DNA from 4 places in the Aeromonas encheleia genome. Region 2 is predicted to be linked to each of the others. Evidence: predicted binding sites of a transcription regulator. Region 2 holds the regulator's gene; each other region holds the start of a gene.
The links. The regulator sigma-54, encoded in region 2, starts transcription at its own class of promoters, with help from an activator protein. The targets are predictions, from matches to a motif close to TGGCACNGTTTTNGCTT.
Positions count from the first base shown of each region.

Region 1: a site for sigma-54 is predicted at 1,723-1,739, ahead of fliE (flagellar hook-basal body complex protein FliE). Genes of this name have one in related genera too.
Region 3: a site for sigma-54 is predicted at 1,368-1,384, ahead of EL255_RS04565 (nitrate reductase). Genes of this name have one in related genera too.
Region 4: a site for sigma-54 is predicted at 1,686-1,702, ahead of EL255_RS18580 (superinfection exclusion B family protein). Genes of this name have one in related genera too.

Region 1 is NZ_LR134376.1:1,279,196-1,283,404, forward strand. It holds gene arsB (ACR3 family arsenite efflux transporter) at 1-148, shown strand, start outside; gene arsC (glutaredoxin-dependent arsenate reductase) at 198-623, shown strand; gene EL255_RS06105 (lipid-binding SYLF domain-containing protein) at 726-1,502, shown strand; gene fliE (flagellar hook-basal body complex protein FliE) at 1,778-2,095, shown strand; gene fliF (flagellar basal-body MS-ring/collar protein FliF) at 2,149-3,858, shown strand; gene fliG (flagellar motor switch protein FliG) at 3,851-4,209, shown strand, end outside.
Region 2 is NZ_LR134376.1:4,141,700-4,145,908, forward strand. It holds gene rapZ (RNase adapter RapZ) at 1-621, opposite strand, end outside; gene ptsN (PTS IIA-like nitrogen regulatory protein PtsN) at 662-1,108, opposite strand; gene hpf (ribosome hibernation promoting factor) at 1,111-1,398, opposite strand; gene EL255_RS19275 (RNA polymerase factor sigma-54) at 1,419-2,858, opposite strand; gene lptB (LPS export ABC transporter ATP-binding protein) at 2,924-3,649, opposite strand; gene lptA (lipopolysaccharide transport periplasmic protein LptA) at 3,660-4,178, opposite strand; gene lptC (LPS export ABC transporter periplasmic protein LptC) at 4,165-4,209, opposite strand, start outside.
Region 3 is NZ_LR134376.1:952,052-956,260, forward strand. It holds gene EL255_RS04555 (hypothetical protein) at 1-642, shown strand, start outside; gene EL255_RS04560 (RNA methyltransferase) at 685-1,200, opposite strand; gene EL255_RS04565 (nitrate reductase) at 1,518-4,145, shown strand; gene cobA (uroporphyrinogen-III C-methyltransferase) at 4,168-4,209, shown strand, end outside.
Region 4 is NZ_LR134376.1:4,011,145-4,015,353, forward strand. It holds gene EL255_RS18570 (DUF885 domain-containing protein) at 1-244, shown strand, start outside; gene EL255_RS18575 (methylglyoxal synthase) at 334-792, shown strand; gene EL255_RS18580 (superinfection exclusion B family protein) at 1,057-1,644, opposite strand; yybP-ykoY riboswitch at 1,815-1,924, shown strand; gene EL255_RS18585 (sodium:calcium antiporter) at 2,013-2,999, shown strand; gene ansB (L-asparaginase 2) at 3,100-4,158, opposite strand.

The DNA.
Region 1 (4,209 bases), 1.7 Mb from region 2:
GGCCGCCGCCATCAGCCTGTTCGGCTTTCACTCAGGTGCGGCGCTCGCCACCGTGGTCGGGGTGCTGATCGAGGTGCCGGTCATGCTGCTGGTGGTGCGCGTGGTCAACGCCAGCAAACCCTGGTACGAGGCGGGACTGCGCCACTAAGGTTTGCTATCCACTTTTTTATTCACTTAAGCCATGAGAGACACGCAAAATGAGTGCAATCACCATCTATCACAACCCGGAATGTGGTACCTCCCGCAACACCCTCGAGCTTATTCGCAACAGCGGCGTCGAGCCCTCCGTGATCCACTATCTGGAGACCCCCCCCTCCCGCGACCAACTGGTGGTGCTGATCGCCGCCATGGGGATGCCGGTGCGCGATCTGCTGCGCAAGAACGTGCCCCCCTACGAGGCGCTCGCTCTGGCGGAAGATCGCTTCAGCGATGATGAACTGATCGATGCCATGCTGGCCCACCCTATCCTGATCAACCGCCCCATAGTCGTGACACCGCTTGGCACCAAACTGTGCCGCCCGTCGGAACTGGTGCTCGATATTTTGCCCGATCAGCAAAAAGGGGCCTTCGCCAAGGAGGATGGTGAGCAAGTGGTGGATGCGAGCGGCAAGCGTCTGCGCTGATGGCGGTGGACTACCCTTGCACCTCGGTGGTGAGGAGCTGTATGAGCGCGAACTATCTGCTAAGGTGGCCCTCAGCCGATGAGAGATGATAAGGAACATATTATGAAGACCCAATCCTGGATAGTTGTCGCCACCCTGGTGCTGGCCTCTACCCCAAGCCATGCCGACTGGGCGAAGCTGAAGGAAGCCGCCTCCGATCTGGGGACCGCGGTGAGCGAGACCGGCAAGGAGGCGTGGGCGGGCATTACCGACTTCTCCAAGGCGACCTGGGAGTCGGTCTCCACCTGGGGGGCCGATGCCTACAACAAGACGGGGGCCTGGACGAAGGAGAGCGCGGCCACCGGCAAGGAGTGGCTGACCGCGGCAGACAAGAAGCTCGATACCATGCTGGAGCCCAAGACGCCGACCGAGGCGCGCACCGCGCTGGATACCATGGCCGACACCGCGCTGGTACGGCTGTTCAACGAGCAACCCTCGGCCAAGCTGTTGTTTGACAAGGCCTATGGCTATGCGGTGTTCGACTCGCGCAAGTTCTCCCTGATGATACACACCAACCAGGGATCCGGGGTGGCGGTCAACCGCGCGAGCGGCAAGCACACTTACATGAAGATGTTCGGGGCGGGCATGGCGGCCGGCTTCGGCGGCAAGTTCTATCAGCAGGTGATGTTGTTCGAGACCAAGCAGACCTTTGACAACTTCGTGAACAAGGGCTGGGAGGCGACCTCGGAGGCGGGCGTCGTGGCAGGCAAGGAGAGCGCATCGCTCGATGGCGGCTACAACGGCGGCATGGCCATCTACCAGCTTGGCGAGCAGGGTCTGATGTACGGCGTCAGCATCACCGGATCCAAATACTGGATCGACGAGGATCTGACCCAGTAAGCGTCAGGATCTGTTGTTATCGTGGCCCGCTCGATGCGGGCCATTTTTTATGCCGCATCCGGGTGCCATCGTTACCGGCTGCCGGGGGCTAGGCCCGAAAAGGCGACCCGATGCGCACCGTTCCCTTCCTTTTTCACCGCGCCAGCCCCGGCCCCTCAGCGGGCTGGTTTCGTCTGAATGATGACCAGTCGCCATCGCTGGTCGCAGGATCCGTCTTCATTGGCACCCTAATTGCTTACAGCCTGTCAGCGTCAATGATTTGTCTGGGGATGAAGATGGAAATAAGTGCAAGCAGCCTGATGCAAGAGATGCAGGCGCTCAAGGTCGAAGCCGGCGCCACGCCGCTGAGCCAGCCCGGTCGTCAGGTCAATTCGGATTTTGGCCAGATGCTGCAACAGGCCCTCAACAACGTCAACGAGCTGCAGGGTGGCGCCAACGATCTGCGCACCCGCTTCGACATGGGTGACAAGTCGGTGGACCTGTCCGAGGTGATGATCGCCGGGCAGAAATCCTCCATCGCCTTCGAGGCGACGGTGCAGGTGCGTAACAAGATGGTCGATGCCTACAAGACCATCATGAACATGCCGGTATAAGAAACCCATGGCGACTGAGCATCATGAACATGTCAGCAATAAGGACATAAACCGTGGCTACTGATCAAAACGGCGATCTGCTGATCAACAACGACGGGGCGGCAGCCCTCGATGAGCACGAGCAGAAGAGCTCGGCGCTGGGCTTCCTGTCCAACACCGACGTGCTGCGGCAGATCACCCTGATCCTGGGGCTGACCATCTGTCTGGCCATCGCCGTCTTCATCCTGTTGTGGGGCAAGGAGCCGGAGATGCGTCCGCTCGGCACCTTCAGCACCCAGGAGCTGGTCTCCACCCTCGACTATCTGGATCAACAGAAGATCCCCTATCAGGTCGAGGGCAAGAGCGTGTTGGTCAGCGCCGAGAAATATGCGGACATCCGGCTGGGCCTGACCCGTGCCGGTCTGGCCGGCAACAATGATGTCAGCAACGATGGCGAGTCCATCCTGCTCAAGGACTCCAGCTTCGGCGTCAGCCAGCGCATGGAGAACGAGCGCCTCAAGCTCAGCCGCGAGCGCCAGCTGGCCAGCGCCATCGAACAGTTCCAGAACGTGGCCAAGGCCCAGGTGCTGCTGGCCATTCCCAAGGACAACGTGTTCGCCCGCAACGAGCGCAAACCCAGCGCCACCGTGGTGCTGAGCCTGAGAGGCAGCGCCCTCGGTCAGGGGGAAGTGGACTCCATCGTCGACATGGTGGCCTCCGCCGTGCACGGTCTGGAGCCGACCCGCGTCACCGTCACCGATCAGAACGGGCGCCTGCTCAACTCCGGCTCCCAGGATCCGCTCTCGGCCCAGACCCGCAAAGAGTTTGCGATGCAGCAGAAGCAGGAGCTGGAGTACAAACAAAAAATTGACGCCATCCTGATCCCGGTATTGGGGGCCGACAACTACACGGCGGAGGTGGATCTCTCCCTCGACTTCTCCCAGCAGGAGCAGACCCGCAAGACCTACAACCCGGACTTGCCGGCCGTGCGCTCCGAGATGACCGTCGAGGAGAACAGCGCCAACGGCGGCAATGGCGGTGTGCCTGGCGCGCTCTCCAACCAGCCACCGGCCGCCTCCAGCATTCCCCAGCAGGCGACCGGCGCCGATGCCGACGCGAGCGCGGCGAGTGGCCGCTCCCGCAAGGAGGCGACCCGCAACTTCGAACTGGACACCACTGTCAGTCACATCCGGCGCCAGCAGGGCGGCATTCGCCGCATGACGGTGTCGGTGGCGGTGGATTACAAGGCCATCCCCGGCGCCGACGGAGCCGTCACCCGGGAGGCCCGCAGCCAGGCCGAGATCGACACCCTGCGCCGGCTGCTCAGCGGTGGCCTCGGCTTCGACGTGACCCGGGGGGACACCCTGGAGGTGGTCGCCATCCCGTTCAACCGCCCCGAGCTGGAAGCCGTGGCCGACATGCCGCTCTACGAGCAGCCCTGGTTCTGGCGCGCGGTGCGCATCGCCGCCTCCGTGCTGGTCATCATAGTGCTGATCGTCACCGTGGTGCGGCCCATGCTCAAGCGCCTGCTCTACCCGGATGCGAGACCGGAAGGGGAGCTGGACTTCGACAACCACACAGTGCTGGGTGGGGATGACGAACTCAGTCTGCTGGCGGCGCAAGCCGAGGCCGAACCCGTGTTCGGGGTGCGCGACGGTCACCTGAAGCTGCCGGATCTGCACCGGGATGAAGACTTGCTCAAGGCGGTGCGTGCGCTGGTGGCGAATGAACCGGATCTGGCCGCTCAGGTCATTAAAGAATGGGTAACGAACAGAGATGCCTGAAGACAAGAAGAATCAAGTCACCGGTAACGACATTACCGACGTGCAGCGCCAGATCCTGGACCAGATGGCCGGGATGGAGATGGCGGCCGTGTTGATGCTGAGCCTCAACGAAGAGGATGCCGCCCAGATCTTCCGCCATCTGGAGCCCAAGCAGGTGCAGCGGCTCGGCATGTCGATGGCCTCCATGTCGGACTTCAGTCACGATCGGGTGGCGGCGGTGCATCGTCAATTTATCGACGACATCCAGAAATACACCAACATCGGCATCGGCAGCGAAGACTTCGTGCGCAAGGCCCTGGTGGCGGCGCTCGGCGAAGACAAGGCCAGCAACTTGGTGGATCAGATCATCCT
Region 2 (4,209 bases):
CACGGGCTCATCCTGACCGGTGAAGGGCTTGAGCTCGGGGATCCAGTGCGGATTGGGCAGGAAGCGGGCATCAAACACGAAGTCGGCATCCTTGGGGATACCGTACTTGAAGCCGAACGACTCGAACACCAGCACCAGCTCGTTCTCTTTCTTGCCGAGCACCCGGGTCTTGATGAGCTCGCTGAGGTCATGGATGCTGAGACTTGTGGTGTCGATGCGCAGATCGGCGGTGGAGGAGAGCGGCGCCAGCAGGTGGGTCTCCTCACGGATCGCCTCATCCAGCGACAGCTTGTTGCGAGACAGGGGGTGCAGCCGGCGGCTCTCGCCGTAGCGCTTGAGCAGGGTATTGTTGTCGGCATCGAAGAAGAAGCTGGAAAACTCCACCCGCCCCTCGTTGCGCACCTGGGCCAGCAAGTTTTCCAGCCGGTCGGGCTGAGTGGGCAGGTTGCGCACGTCTATGCTGACCGCCAGCTTGTCATACTGGCTCTCGACCGAGACGATCAGCTGGGGCAGCAGATTGACCGGCAGGTTATCCACACAGTAATACCCCAGATCCTCCAGTACCCTCAGGGCCACCGTCTTACCGGAGCCCGAGCGACCGCTTACCACTATTAACTGCATCTTGTCCCCTCACGCCAACATGGCTGTATCATGCCCGGCATCAGGCCGAGGTCATGATCTGGTAGAGTTCTTCGTCGCTGGTCGCCTGGCGCAACTGGCGGCAGACGGCCTTGTCACCCAGCTTGGATGCCATCAGGGAAAGGGTCTTGAGGTGCTGCTTGCACTCGCTTTCCGGCACCAGCAAGGCAAAGAGCAGGTCAACCGGTTGGTTGTCGATAGAATCGAATGGGATGGGTTCGGAGAAGGTCATCAGCACGGCGGTCGGGACGAACGCATCGTCGATCCGGCCGTGAGGAATGGCAATACCGGCACCGATCCCGGTACTGCCCATTTTTTCCCGCGCCAGCAGACTCTCAAACAGCACCTGACGGGAGGCGCCCAGGCGCTCTGCGGCCAGTTCACTGATGATCTCGAGGGCGCGTTTCTTGCTGGTACAAGGGACCGCACTCTTGGTGCAGTCCCGACTCAGTATGTGTTCAAGTTGCATAGTTATTTTTGATTTAACTTATCTTTGTGCTTGATGATCTGCCGATCCAGTTTATCCAGCAGGGTATCAATCGCAGCATACATGTCGGCATGCTCCGAATTGGCGAACACCTCTCCCCCGCTGACGTGCAGCTTGGCTTCGGCAATCTGGTTCAGTTTTTCGACGCTCAACACCACATGCACGTTGTTGATATGTTCAAAGTGACGCTCGAGTTTGGCAAATTTGCTATTCACATAATCACGCAGAGCTTCGGTAATCTCGACATGGTGTCCGGTCAGGTTAATTTGCATAACGTCTTCCTTTTGTTTGCCTAAACCAGGCGCTTACGCTGATTGGATGGCGGGATCAACAAGGATTCACGGTACTTTGCGATCGTGCGTCTCGCCACCATAATACCCTGTTCGGCCAGCAAATCCGCGATCTTGCTATCACTAAGCGGTTTGGCAGGGTTCTCTGCCGTCACCAACTTTTTGATCAGGGCGCGAATTGCGGTCGATGAGCACTCTCCTCCTCCCTCCGTATTGACGTGACTGGAGAAAAAAAACTTCAGTTCAAAGATGCCACGGGGCGTGTGCATGTACTTCTGGGTCGTCACCCGTGAGATCGTCGACTCGTGCATCTCCACCGCCTCGGCGATGTCGTTGAGCACCATGGGCTTCATGGCCTCTTCACCGTACTCGAAGAAGCCCTGCTGCTGTTCGACGATGCAGCTGGCGACCTTGAGCAGGGTGTCGTTACGACTCTCCAGACTCTTGATGAACCACTTGGCTTCCTGCAGGTGAGAGCGGATGAACTGGGAGTCCTGACTGGTCTTGGCCTGTCTGGCCATGGCCGCGTAGGTCTCATTGACCCTAATGCGCGGCGCCGAATCCGGATTCAGTTCCACCACCCACTTGTAGCCCTTCTTGACCACGGACACATCCGGGATCACATATTGAGACTCGTTCTGGATGATGCCATTGCCTGGCCTTGGCTCCAGCTGCTGGATGAGATCCAGCACCTCCTTGAGGTCGCTCTCCTTGAGTTTGGTCTTGCGCGCCAGGGTCCGGTAATCGCGGTTGCCGAGCAAGTCCATGTGCTCATTGATCACCTCCCTCGCCTCATTGAGCCAGGGCAGATCGGGCGCATACTGGCCGAGCTGGATCAGCAGACACTCCTGTACCGAACGGGCGGCAATGCCGATCGGATCGAAATGCTGCACCCGCTTGAGCACGGCTTCGACTTCATCCAGTTCGACTTCTACCTCATCGCTGCTGACTGCAGCCTGAATATCCTCGAGAGAAACGGTCAAATAGCCGGATTCGTCGATGGCGTCGATGATGGCGAGGGCAATGGCGGCATCCAGATCGCTGAAGGGGGTCAGTCGCATCTGCCACAGCAGATAGTCCTGCAGGCTCTCGGTGGTTTCCCCCTGGTAGACGCTGTCCTCCCCATCGTGGATAGGGCCGGCGCTCTGGGCCGTTCCGGCCGAATAGACATCGTCCCAGGTGGTATCCACCGGCAGCTCATCTGGCATCTTGTCCTGAGCCATGGCATCGCTGGAATCGAGTTGACTGGCGTCGACCGCCTCTTCCGGGTTGGTCTCCTGCGTCTCGCTCTCCTCTTGCTCCAGCAAGGGGTTGTTGTCGAGCGCTTGCTGAATTTCCTGCTGGAGTTCCAGCGTGGAGAGCTGGAGCAGACGAATCGCTTGTTGTAATTGTGGCGTCATGGTCAGGGACTGACCGAGACGCAACTGTAATGTCGGCTTCATCTACGTCGGGATATCCTTATGTTCAGCGAGGCAGCCACCTAACAAAAATGAGGGATGCCCCCTTACTATAGACTGAATTGATCGCCCAAATAGACGCGCTTGACCTGCTCATCGGCGAGGATATCGGCCGGAGCGCCCTCGGCAATCATCTTGCCATGGCTGACGATATAGGCTTTTTCACACACATCCAGCGTCTCTCGGACGTTGTGATCGGTGATCAGCACACCGAGGCCCCGCTCTTTCAGGTGCTGGATGATCTTCTTGATGTCTATGACGGAAATAGGATCAACACCTGCAAAGGGTTCATCCAGCAGGATGAATCTCGGCTCTGCCGCCAGGGCGCGGGCGATCTCGACCCGGCGCCGCTCCCCCCCCGACAGGCTCTGCCCCAGGCTGTCGCGGATGTGGGTGATGTTGAACTCTTCCAGCAGCTGCTCGACCTTGTCTTCCCGCTCTTCGCGGCTCAAGCCCTTGCGAGTCTGCATGACCCCCATCAGGTTGTCGAACACCGACAGACGGCGGAAGATCGAGGCCTCCTGCGGCAGATAGCCGATGCCGTTACGGGCTCGGATATGCATGGGCTGCAGGCTGATGTCCTGATCGTCGATGGTGATGAGGCCGGCGTCCCGCTGCACCAGACCCACGATCATGTAGAAGGAGGTGGTCTTGCCGGCACCATTGGGGCCGAGCAGCCCCACGATCTGGCCGGTGCCCACTTCCAGACTCACGTCGCTGACCACCATGCGGCGCTTGTAGCTCTTCTGCAGGCCGACTGCTTTTAACACTGCCATGGCTCGTTTCCTACTTCTTCTGATCGGCGGGCTTGTCGAAGTTTTCTACCTGCTCTGGCAGGAACACCGTCTTGACGCGCTGAGTGGGGCCCTTGCTCTCGGCGATCATCTTCTGCTTGACGATGTCGTAGCGGATGAGGTCGCCGGTGACCTGACTGTCTTCCTGTTTGAGCTGGCCGTTGCCGGTGATGGTGACCAACCGGTTCTTCAGCTCGTAGCGGATGCTGTTGCCGTGGGCATTGACCGGCTTGCCGTTGTCCAGGATCTGGAAGAAGGTGGCCGGGTTGCCATAGGCGGTCATCACCTCGGCGCCTTTATCGCCGGAGCGGATCACCACCACCTTGTCGGCCTTAATCTTGATGGTGCCCTGAGTGATGATCACATCATCGCTGAAGGTGATGCGATTGTCCTGCATCTCGGCCACTTGCTTGACCGCGTCCACATAGACCTTCTCGGCAAAGTCAGACTCTTTGGCATTCGCCGCACCGCACAACAGCAGGGCGGCGAGGGCCAGATTAACGTTTTTCATTGAAATAAGTGGCATGGCCTTTATCCAGTAA
Region 3 (4,209 bases), 1.4 Mb from region 2:
TGCCAGAACGATGGCCGTGGTGTCTATCTGGACATAGTGCGCGCCATCTATGAGCCGGAAGGCTATCGCATCCATCCCCACATAGTGCCCTACAAGCGGGCGCTGGCGGTGGTCGCGCAGAAGGGGGGCGACATGGCGATGGGGGTCTATCTGGGGGAGGTGCAGGGGGTGCACCAGCCGAGTTATCCGGCCTCGGCCGATGATGTTACTGTGCTGATGCTGAAGAAGTGGCTGCCGCTCTGGGCCGGCGAGGTGAGCCTGCAGGGCCAGGATGTGCTCTGGCTGCGGGGCTGGGCCTTTGACAAGTTTATTCCCGTGCCCATGCGCTGGCACGAGATCGACGATCACGCCCTGGCCATGCAGCTCCTGGCGAAGGAGCGCTACCGCTACTATCTGACCGCCGGCGTGCTCTATCCGAAGGGGGAGCTCCCGTCCGACATGAGCAGGATCTTCCTGCGCTGGGTGCCCACCTATCCCATCTTCGCCGACACCGAGCGCGGGCAGCAGCTGCGCCAGCACTGGGATCCCGGCATGAGGCGGCTGCTTGGCGGCGGCACCCTGGCCGAGATCTATCGCAACAACCAGCTCTATGACTACTACCGTGCTTTTATCAAGGAGCAGGAGGCGAGGGTAGCCAAGTAGGCAGCAAGGCCAGGCCCATGGAGCCCAGAGTTGACCACCGGTTTATTCTGTCAGCCCGGCCCGCAGGCGCTTAGCCAGTCGATCGTAGAGGATCACGTTGACCGAGGCGGCCAGGTTCATGCAGCCTCTTGTCGGCACATAGATCACCTCCTTCACCGCCTCGTAGCGGGCGGGATCCAGGGTACCGTCCTCCGGGCCGAAGATGTAGAAGGCGCGCTCCGGGTGTACATAGTCCGGCAGCGAGGTGGCCCCCTCGATCAGATCCACCAGCACAGGGGTGCAGCCTTCGGGTACGAACGCCAGCAGCTCCTCGACCCCGAGCAGCGGGATCTTCTCCACCATCTGCTTGGTGTCGGTGGCGAAGCGGCGCGCCAGCTCGAAGCGGCTGCCGGTGTAGTAGACCTCGTCCGCCCCGTAGCAGCCGGCGGCACGCATCACGGCCCCCACGTTCTCCGGCGACTTGGGATTGACCAGCCCGATGCAGCAATAAGCGGGCCCGGCATGCTCCGCTGACGCTGTATCAACGGTGTTCGCGCCGTCGTAATCCGACTCTTTCATCTCTCTCTCCTCTGTGGCGGCCGCATTATACCCCCGGCTCGCACTTTGCCCATGAGTGTCGTCGGGCGGGAGCCTGTTTTTGCCTGGCGGGGCCCAACAAGAGGGCAGCTGCACCGTCCCGGCGCAGGCCGGCGGCGGTGGCCGCACTGGCGGGGCGCCTCGCATCTTGGCGCAGGCTTTGCAGTCATCCGTCATGACAAGATGATCGAGGCTCAGCCGGACAAAGGCGTCCGTCCCCATTGGGGGCGGACGCCTTTTTCATGGGCCAGGGCAAGGAAGGCAACCCGCGAGGCTGCCTGGCGACAAGGAGCGAGGGAATGAACACCACCTGTGCCTATTGTGGAGTAGGGTGCGGCATCCGGCTGAGCCGGGAGGGCGATGAGTGGCAGCTGCAGGGGGATGAACGGCATCCGGCCAATGCGGGAGCCCTCTGCGTCAAGGGGGCCAGCTTGCTGGAGAGTCTGGACTTCCCCGATCGCCTGCTCTATCCGCGCTGGCAGGGGCAGCGCATCGGCTGGGACCAGGCGCTCGATACCCTGGCCGACCGTTTTGCCGCCATATTGGCCGAATCCGGTCCAGCGGCCATCGGTATCTACCTCTCTGGTCAGCTCACCACCGAGGATTACTACGTCGCCAACAAGCTGATGAAGGGCTATCTCGGCAGCGCCAACGTGGATACCAACTCCCGGCTCTGCATGTCGTCGGCGGTGGCGGCCCATCAGCGCGCCTTCGGCGAGGATCTGGTGCCTGCCTGCTATGAGGATCTCGAGCTGGCGGATCTGGTGGTGCTCACCGGCGCCAACACCGCCTGGACCCACCCCGTGCTGTTTCGTCGCCTGCAGCAGGCGCGAGCGCGGCGCCCAGAGCTCAAGCTGGTGGTGCTGGATCCCCGCCGCACCATGACGGCGGAGCAGGGGGATCTGCACCTGGCCCTCAAACCCGGCAGCGACGTGGCGCTGTGGAACGGCCTGTGCCGTTATCTGCTCGACAGCGACGGCTGGGACAAGGCCTATGTGGCGCAGCATGTGAGCGGATTCGCCGAACTGGCGGCGGCGCTGGACGATCCGGCCTGGCAGCTGGAGGCGGTGGCCCAGAGCTGCGACTTGGCGCCGGGGGATCTGCTCGGCTTCTACCGGCTATTTGCCCGTACCCCCCGCACCGTCACCCTGTTCTGCCAGGGGATCAACCAGTCCAACCAGGGGGTGGACAAGGCCAACGCCATCATCAACGCCCACCTGCTGTGCGGGCGCATCGGCAAGCCGGGGGCGGCGCCCTTCTCCATGACCGGGCAGCCGAATGCCATGGGCGGGCGCGAGGTGGGCGGGCTGGCGACCCAGTTGGCGGCCCACATGGGCTTTGGCGAGGAAGAGTGCGATCGGGTGCAGCGTTTCTGGCAGAGCCCGACCATAGTGCGTGGCCCGGGCCACAAGGCGGTGGCGCTGTTCGATGCGGTGCACAGGGGAGAGATCCGCGCGCTCTGGGTGCTCGGCACCAATCCGGCGGTCTCCCTGCCCGATGGCAACCGGGTGCGAGAAGCGCTGGCCCGCTGCGAGCTGCTGGTGGTCTCCGAGGTGACGGCCGACACCGACACGGCGCGCCTCGCCCACCTGCTGCTGCCCGCCGCCGCCTGGGGCGAGAAGAGCGGCACTGTCACCAACTCGGAGCGCACCATCAGCCGCCAGCGCTCCTTCCTGCCCCTGCCGGGAGAGGCCAGACCCGACTGGTGGGCGCTGACCCAGCTGGCCCGCCGGCTCGGCTTTGGCGAGGGCTTCGCCTATGAGCATGAATACGACATCTTCAGCGAACATGCCGCTCTGTCCGGCTTCGAGAACGAGGGGGCCCGCCAGTTCGACATCTCGGGGCTGGCCGGCCTCAGCCGCGCCGAGTTCGAGGCGCTGGAGCCCCTGAGCTGGCCGGTCAACGCCGCCTGGCCCAGGGGCCGTGCCCGTCTTTTCGAGGATGGGCGCTTCCCCACCCCGGACGGGCGGGCCCGTCTGTTGCCGCTGGCCCAGCATTTCCCCCCTCAACCAGCGGTCGTCACGGCACCGGTGGGCACCATCCCTTTGCTACTCAACTCGGGCCGGCTGCGGGATCAGTGGCACACCATGACCCGCACCGGCCACGTACCCCGCCTGCAGGAGGCGGAGCCCTGGCCCAAATTGCGGGTGGGGGCCGCCAGCCTGCTGGCGCTCGGGCTGGCCGAGGGGGAGCTGGTGCGACTGAGTAACGGGCTCGGCGAGGCGCGGCTGCTGATCGGGCTGGACGAGGGGTTGCGGGAGGGGGAGGCCTTCCTGCCCATGCACTGGACCGACAGCCAGTGCAGCCAGGGGGCGGTCAACCGCCTCATCGCCGCCGTGGTGGATCCCCTCTCGGGCCAGCCCATGTTCAAGCAGGGACGGGTGATGGCCGAGCCGCAGCCGACCCGCTGGCAGGGGCTCTGGCTGGGCCAGCAGCTCTGGGGAGAGGCGGTGGACTGGTGGGCCAAACGCCCCCTGCCCGAGGGCAACTGCACCCTGCTGGCCTCCTGGTCAGAGAGTCCGGCGGCGCTGTGGCAGCGGCTGGGGGCGACGGGCCGCTGGCTGCGGCTGCCACTCGCACAGGGCTGGCTCGCGGTGGCGCTGGTGCAGGATCGCATCGAGGGCCTGCTGCTGGTGGGGGATCGGCGCCCAGACATCAAGGTCTCCCTGCTGGCGAGCCTGCTCGGCACGCCGCTGCAGGCGGGGGCCCTGAGCCAGACCCTGAGCGCGGCCCTGGCCGGGGAGAGCCGGCTGGTCTGCTCCTGCCTGCGGGTGTCGGAGGGGCGCATCGTCGACGCCATCACCCGGCAGGGGGTGAGCGAGCTGGCGGGGCTGCAGGCCTTGCTCGGCTGTGGCAGCAACTGCGGCACCTGTCTGCCAGAGATAGACAAGCTGTTGATTAAACATGTTTTTATCGCCTCCGTTTAAGACGGGGCACAAGGAGTGTGAGATGAGCCATGTCAGTCTGGTAGGGGCCGGTCCAGGCCCGTTC
Region 4 (4,209 bases), 130 kb from region 2:
GAACTCGGCGCTGGGGGCGGGAGACATCAGCTCAGAAGTGCCGCGCTACATGGCCTATACCGGTCAGGCAACCTCCTACAAGGCGGGTCAGCTGGCGCTGATCCGGATGCGCGAATCCGCCGAGCAGGCCATGGGCGGCCGGTTCGACCTCAAGGCGTTCCACCACCAGGTGCTGGAATACGGCATGTTGCCCATCTCGGTGCTGGAGCGGAAGAACCAGCAGTGGATTGAACAGTCGAAGTGATCACAGTTACGGCGCCCGGCAAGGCAGCGGGCGCCGCTTTCGATTAGGATACAGCCCTACATTCCATCACTATGCTACGGATGATATCCATGGACCAGATTACACGTGAGATGGCGCCCCACAAGCGGGTGGCGCTGGTGGCTCACGACAACATGAAAGCCCCATTGCTGAACTGGGTGCTGCGCCGCAAGGAGGAGCTCAAGCTCCACCACCTCTATGCGACCGGCACCACCGGCACCCTGCTCGGCAAGCAGGCGCAGCTGCCCATCACCTGCCTCTTCTCCGGCCCCATGGGCGGCGATCAGCAGCTCGGTGCCCTCATCGCCGAGGGCAAGATCGACGTGATGATCTTCTTCTGGGATCCCCTCAATGCCGCGGCGCACGATCCGGATGTGAAGGCGTTGCTGCGCCTGGCGGCGGTGTGGAACATCCCGGTCGCCACCAACGAGGCGACCGCAGACTTCATCATGGACAGCCCCCACATGCAGCGGGCCTTCAGCGTGCAGATCCCCGACTACGCCGGTTATTTGAAAGCCAGAACCGAGTAACGGCAGATCCGCCAATCTGTGCCGGTTACTTGAAGGCCAGAACCGAGTAACGGCAGATCCGTCAATCTGTGCCGGTTACTTGAAGGCCAGAACCGAATAACGGCAGATCCGCCAATCTACGCCGGTTACTTGAAGGCCAGAACCGAATAACGGCAGATCCAACAATCTGCGCCGGTTACTTGAAAGCCAGAACCGCATAAAAACAGCCAGATAGCAAAGAGCCGGACATTGTCCGGCTCTTTTCATTTGAAGGATGACGGCGACTCAGCGCTGGAGGCTCTTCTGGGCGAACTTGGGCCTGGCGTTCATGATCTGCTCCACCTGCTCGTCGCTCATCTTGCCACGGGAGAGCCCCAACACCTTGTAGGTGAGCAGCGGCCGCGCCGGCAGGGCGATCATCAGGGCGCGGATCTGGTTCTCGTCTTCTTTCTCCCGCACCGGCTTGCCATAGGCATAGGTCAGCACCCCGGCATTCATCAGGTTTTTGACGGCGGGCTCGGTGATCGGCAAGTTTATGACGCTTTTACGCTGCAGCACGAACTCGCGCAGCACCGCCTTCTCGTTGAAATCGAGGAAGCCGATCATCTGGGCCAGCAGCCCCTGCTGACGGCGGGACTGCCACTCGTCACAGGCCCACTCCCAGGCGATCAGGAAACCCTGGCTGCAGAAGTAGGAGATGGCGATCAGCATGCCAACCCCGAGCCAGGCGGCGTGCACCGTGGCCCACTGGCTGACGGCCCCCTTCATCAGGCCGGCCGGAAACAGCAAGATGATGCTGCAGCAGAGCAGCAACCAGACCATGAGCCAGTTGAGGCGGTTCAGTTGATAGAAATGTTGGATCCACCGTTTCATCGTTCATCCTTCCCAGAGCATTGTGGACAGTACTCAGCTGATAGCAATCGCTGTGCCAATGCGCAGCTAAGGTGGGCAAGGAAACAGACCGGGCGTTACATCCCCTTACAACTTGTTGATCCCATTATTATTAATTTCCCTTGTGAGACGGCCACCGGGTTGGTAAAAAACCTGCACTGTCATTGGGGAGTAGCAACCCGCCCGTGATCCGGGCAGGGCTCATGTCAACATTCTTGGATCTTTCGGTCCATGGCATGGGCGGCGATAGCATCTATCGCTCTGCAAGACCTTTGGCCTCGATATGCTAGCCAGCCAGGCGAGCCGTATCGGGTCCATCGGTTGTTCTGCTCGCCTGGCGGTTGCCCATCATGCCGATCACCCTGCTGCTGTTCCTGCTCTCCGCCGTCACCATCTATCTCGCCTGCGAATATTTCGTCAACGGCATCGAGTGGACCGGTCATCACCTCAAATTATCCCAGAGCGCCACCGGCTCCCTGCTTGCCGCCCTCGGCACGGCGTTGCCGGAGTGCATCGTCACCCTGAGCGCCCTGCTGATGGGGGATGCCTCTGCTCAGCAACAGATAGGGATAGGTGCCGCCCTCGGCGGTCCGCTGGTGCTCTCCACCCTGGGTTATGCCGCCGTCGGCCTGACCCTGCTGCTCTGCCTTAGCCCCGAGCAGAGGGTCATCGAGGAGGCAGTGCAACGGGAGACAGGCCGGGATCAACTCTGGTTTGCCGGCATCTTCCTGGTGGCGGTGGCGCTCGGCATGGTGAGCTTCGACGGCAAGGCCTGGCTGGCGCCGCTGTTCGTGCTGATCTATCTGGTCTATGTGCGGCGTGAGCTGAGGCAGACCGACAGCCACGAGGTCTCGTTGCCGGCCCCCCTCAAGCTGGACCCCGGGGCCAGGATCCCGACGCCGGGCAAGGTGTTGCTGCAGACCCTGGGGGCGCTGCTGGCGGTGACGCTGGCGGCTCAACTCTTTGTTCATCAGCTGGAGAGCATGGGCGAACTGCTCGGCCTCTCCCCCGCCTTGGCGGCCCTGTTGCTGAGCCCGGTGGCGACCGAGATGCCGGAGCTGATGAACGTGCTGATCTGGGTGCGCCAGGGCAAGAACCGGCTGGCGCTGGCCAACATCTCCGGCGCCATGATGATCCAGGGCACCATTCCCAAGGCATTCTGCCTGCTGTTCACCCCCTGGCTGCTGGACAGCACCATGCTGGTCTCCTCGCTGGTGACCCTGCTGGCGGTGGTGCTGCTGTGGTGGGGCTTTCGCCGGGGGAGGATGACGGCGGCCAGGCTGGCCTGGGTGGGGCTGGTCTATCTCGCTTTCTGTGGCTGGCTGGGGGTGGGCTGAGGGCGCGCTGGTTTGTGAGCATGACGCCATGAGAAAGGGCAGGATGAGATCCTGCCCTTGTTTATTTTCATGGGGTTATGTCAGCCCCGGAGCCCCGGGATCAGAACTGCTGGAACCAGCGCTGGATCTGGGCCGGATCCTTGCTCTGGGTCAGGGAGAGCATCAGCAGGATGCGCGCCTTCTGCGGGTTCAGGGTGCCGGCGGCCACGAAGCCGTACTTGGCGTCATCGATCTCGGCATCCAGGGTGGTGGCGCCGGTCGGCACGCGGGCGGAACGCACCACCCGGATGCCATCCTTGCTCGCCTTGGCCAGGGTATCGAACAGGGTGTGGTAGAGGTTGCCGTTGCCCACGCCGGCGCTGACGATGCCGTCAAACTTGGCATCCACCATGGCTTTGGCGGGCAGATCGGTGGCGTTGGCGTAGTTGTAGACGATGCCCACCTGCGGCAGCTTGTCGAGCTTGCTCACGTCGAACGGGGTCTTGCTGGTGTGCAGGCGGGCCGGGCTGCGCTGGTAGTCGATCTTGCCGTTGTGGATGTAACCGAGCGGGCCGAAGTTGGGGGCGGCAAAGGTCTGCACCCCTGTGGTGTTGGTCTTGGTGACGTCACGGGCGTCCAGCACGGTGTCGTTCATGGCCACCATGACGCCACGGCCCTTGGATTCGGGATCGGAGGCGGTGACCACTGCGTTGTACAGATTCAGCGGGCCGTCGGCGCTCATGGCGGTGGAGGGGCGCATGGCGCCGACCAGCACCACCGGCTTGTCGCTCTTGACGGTGAGGTTGAGGAAGTAGGCGGTCTCCTCCATGGTGTCGGTGCCGTGGGTGATGACGATGCCATCCACGTCATCCTTGGCCAGCAGTTCATTCACCCGTTTGGCCAGCTTGAGCCACACCTCGTCGTTCATGTCCTGGGAGCCAATCTTGACCACCTGCTCCCCCTGCACCGCGGCGATGTTCTTCATCTCGGGCACGGCGGCGATCAGCGTCTCGATGGCGACCTTGCCAGCCTCGTAGTTGGATTGGGTCGCGGACTGTCCCGCCCCGGCAATGGTGCCGCCCGTCGCCAGGATGTGCACGCTGGGCAGAGCCATGGCCATGGGGGAGAGGGTCATGCCGAGGACGACGGCGAGCAGGGTCTTGCGGATAGGGTGGGTCATGCTGCAATCCTTTTGGGTTAGTTGACTGCAGCATTTTCATCCATTTTGAAT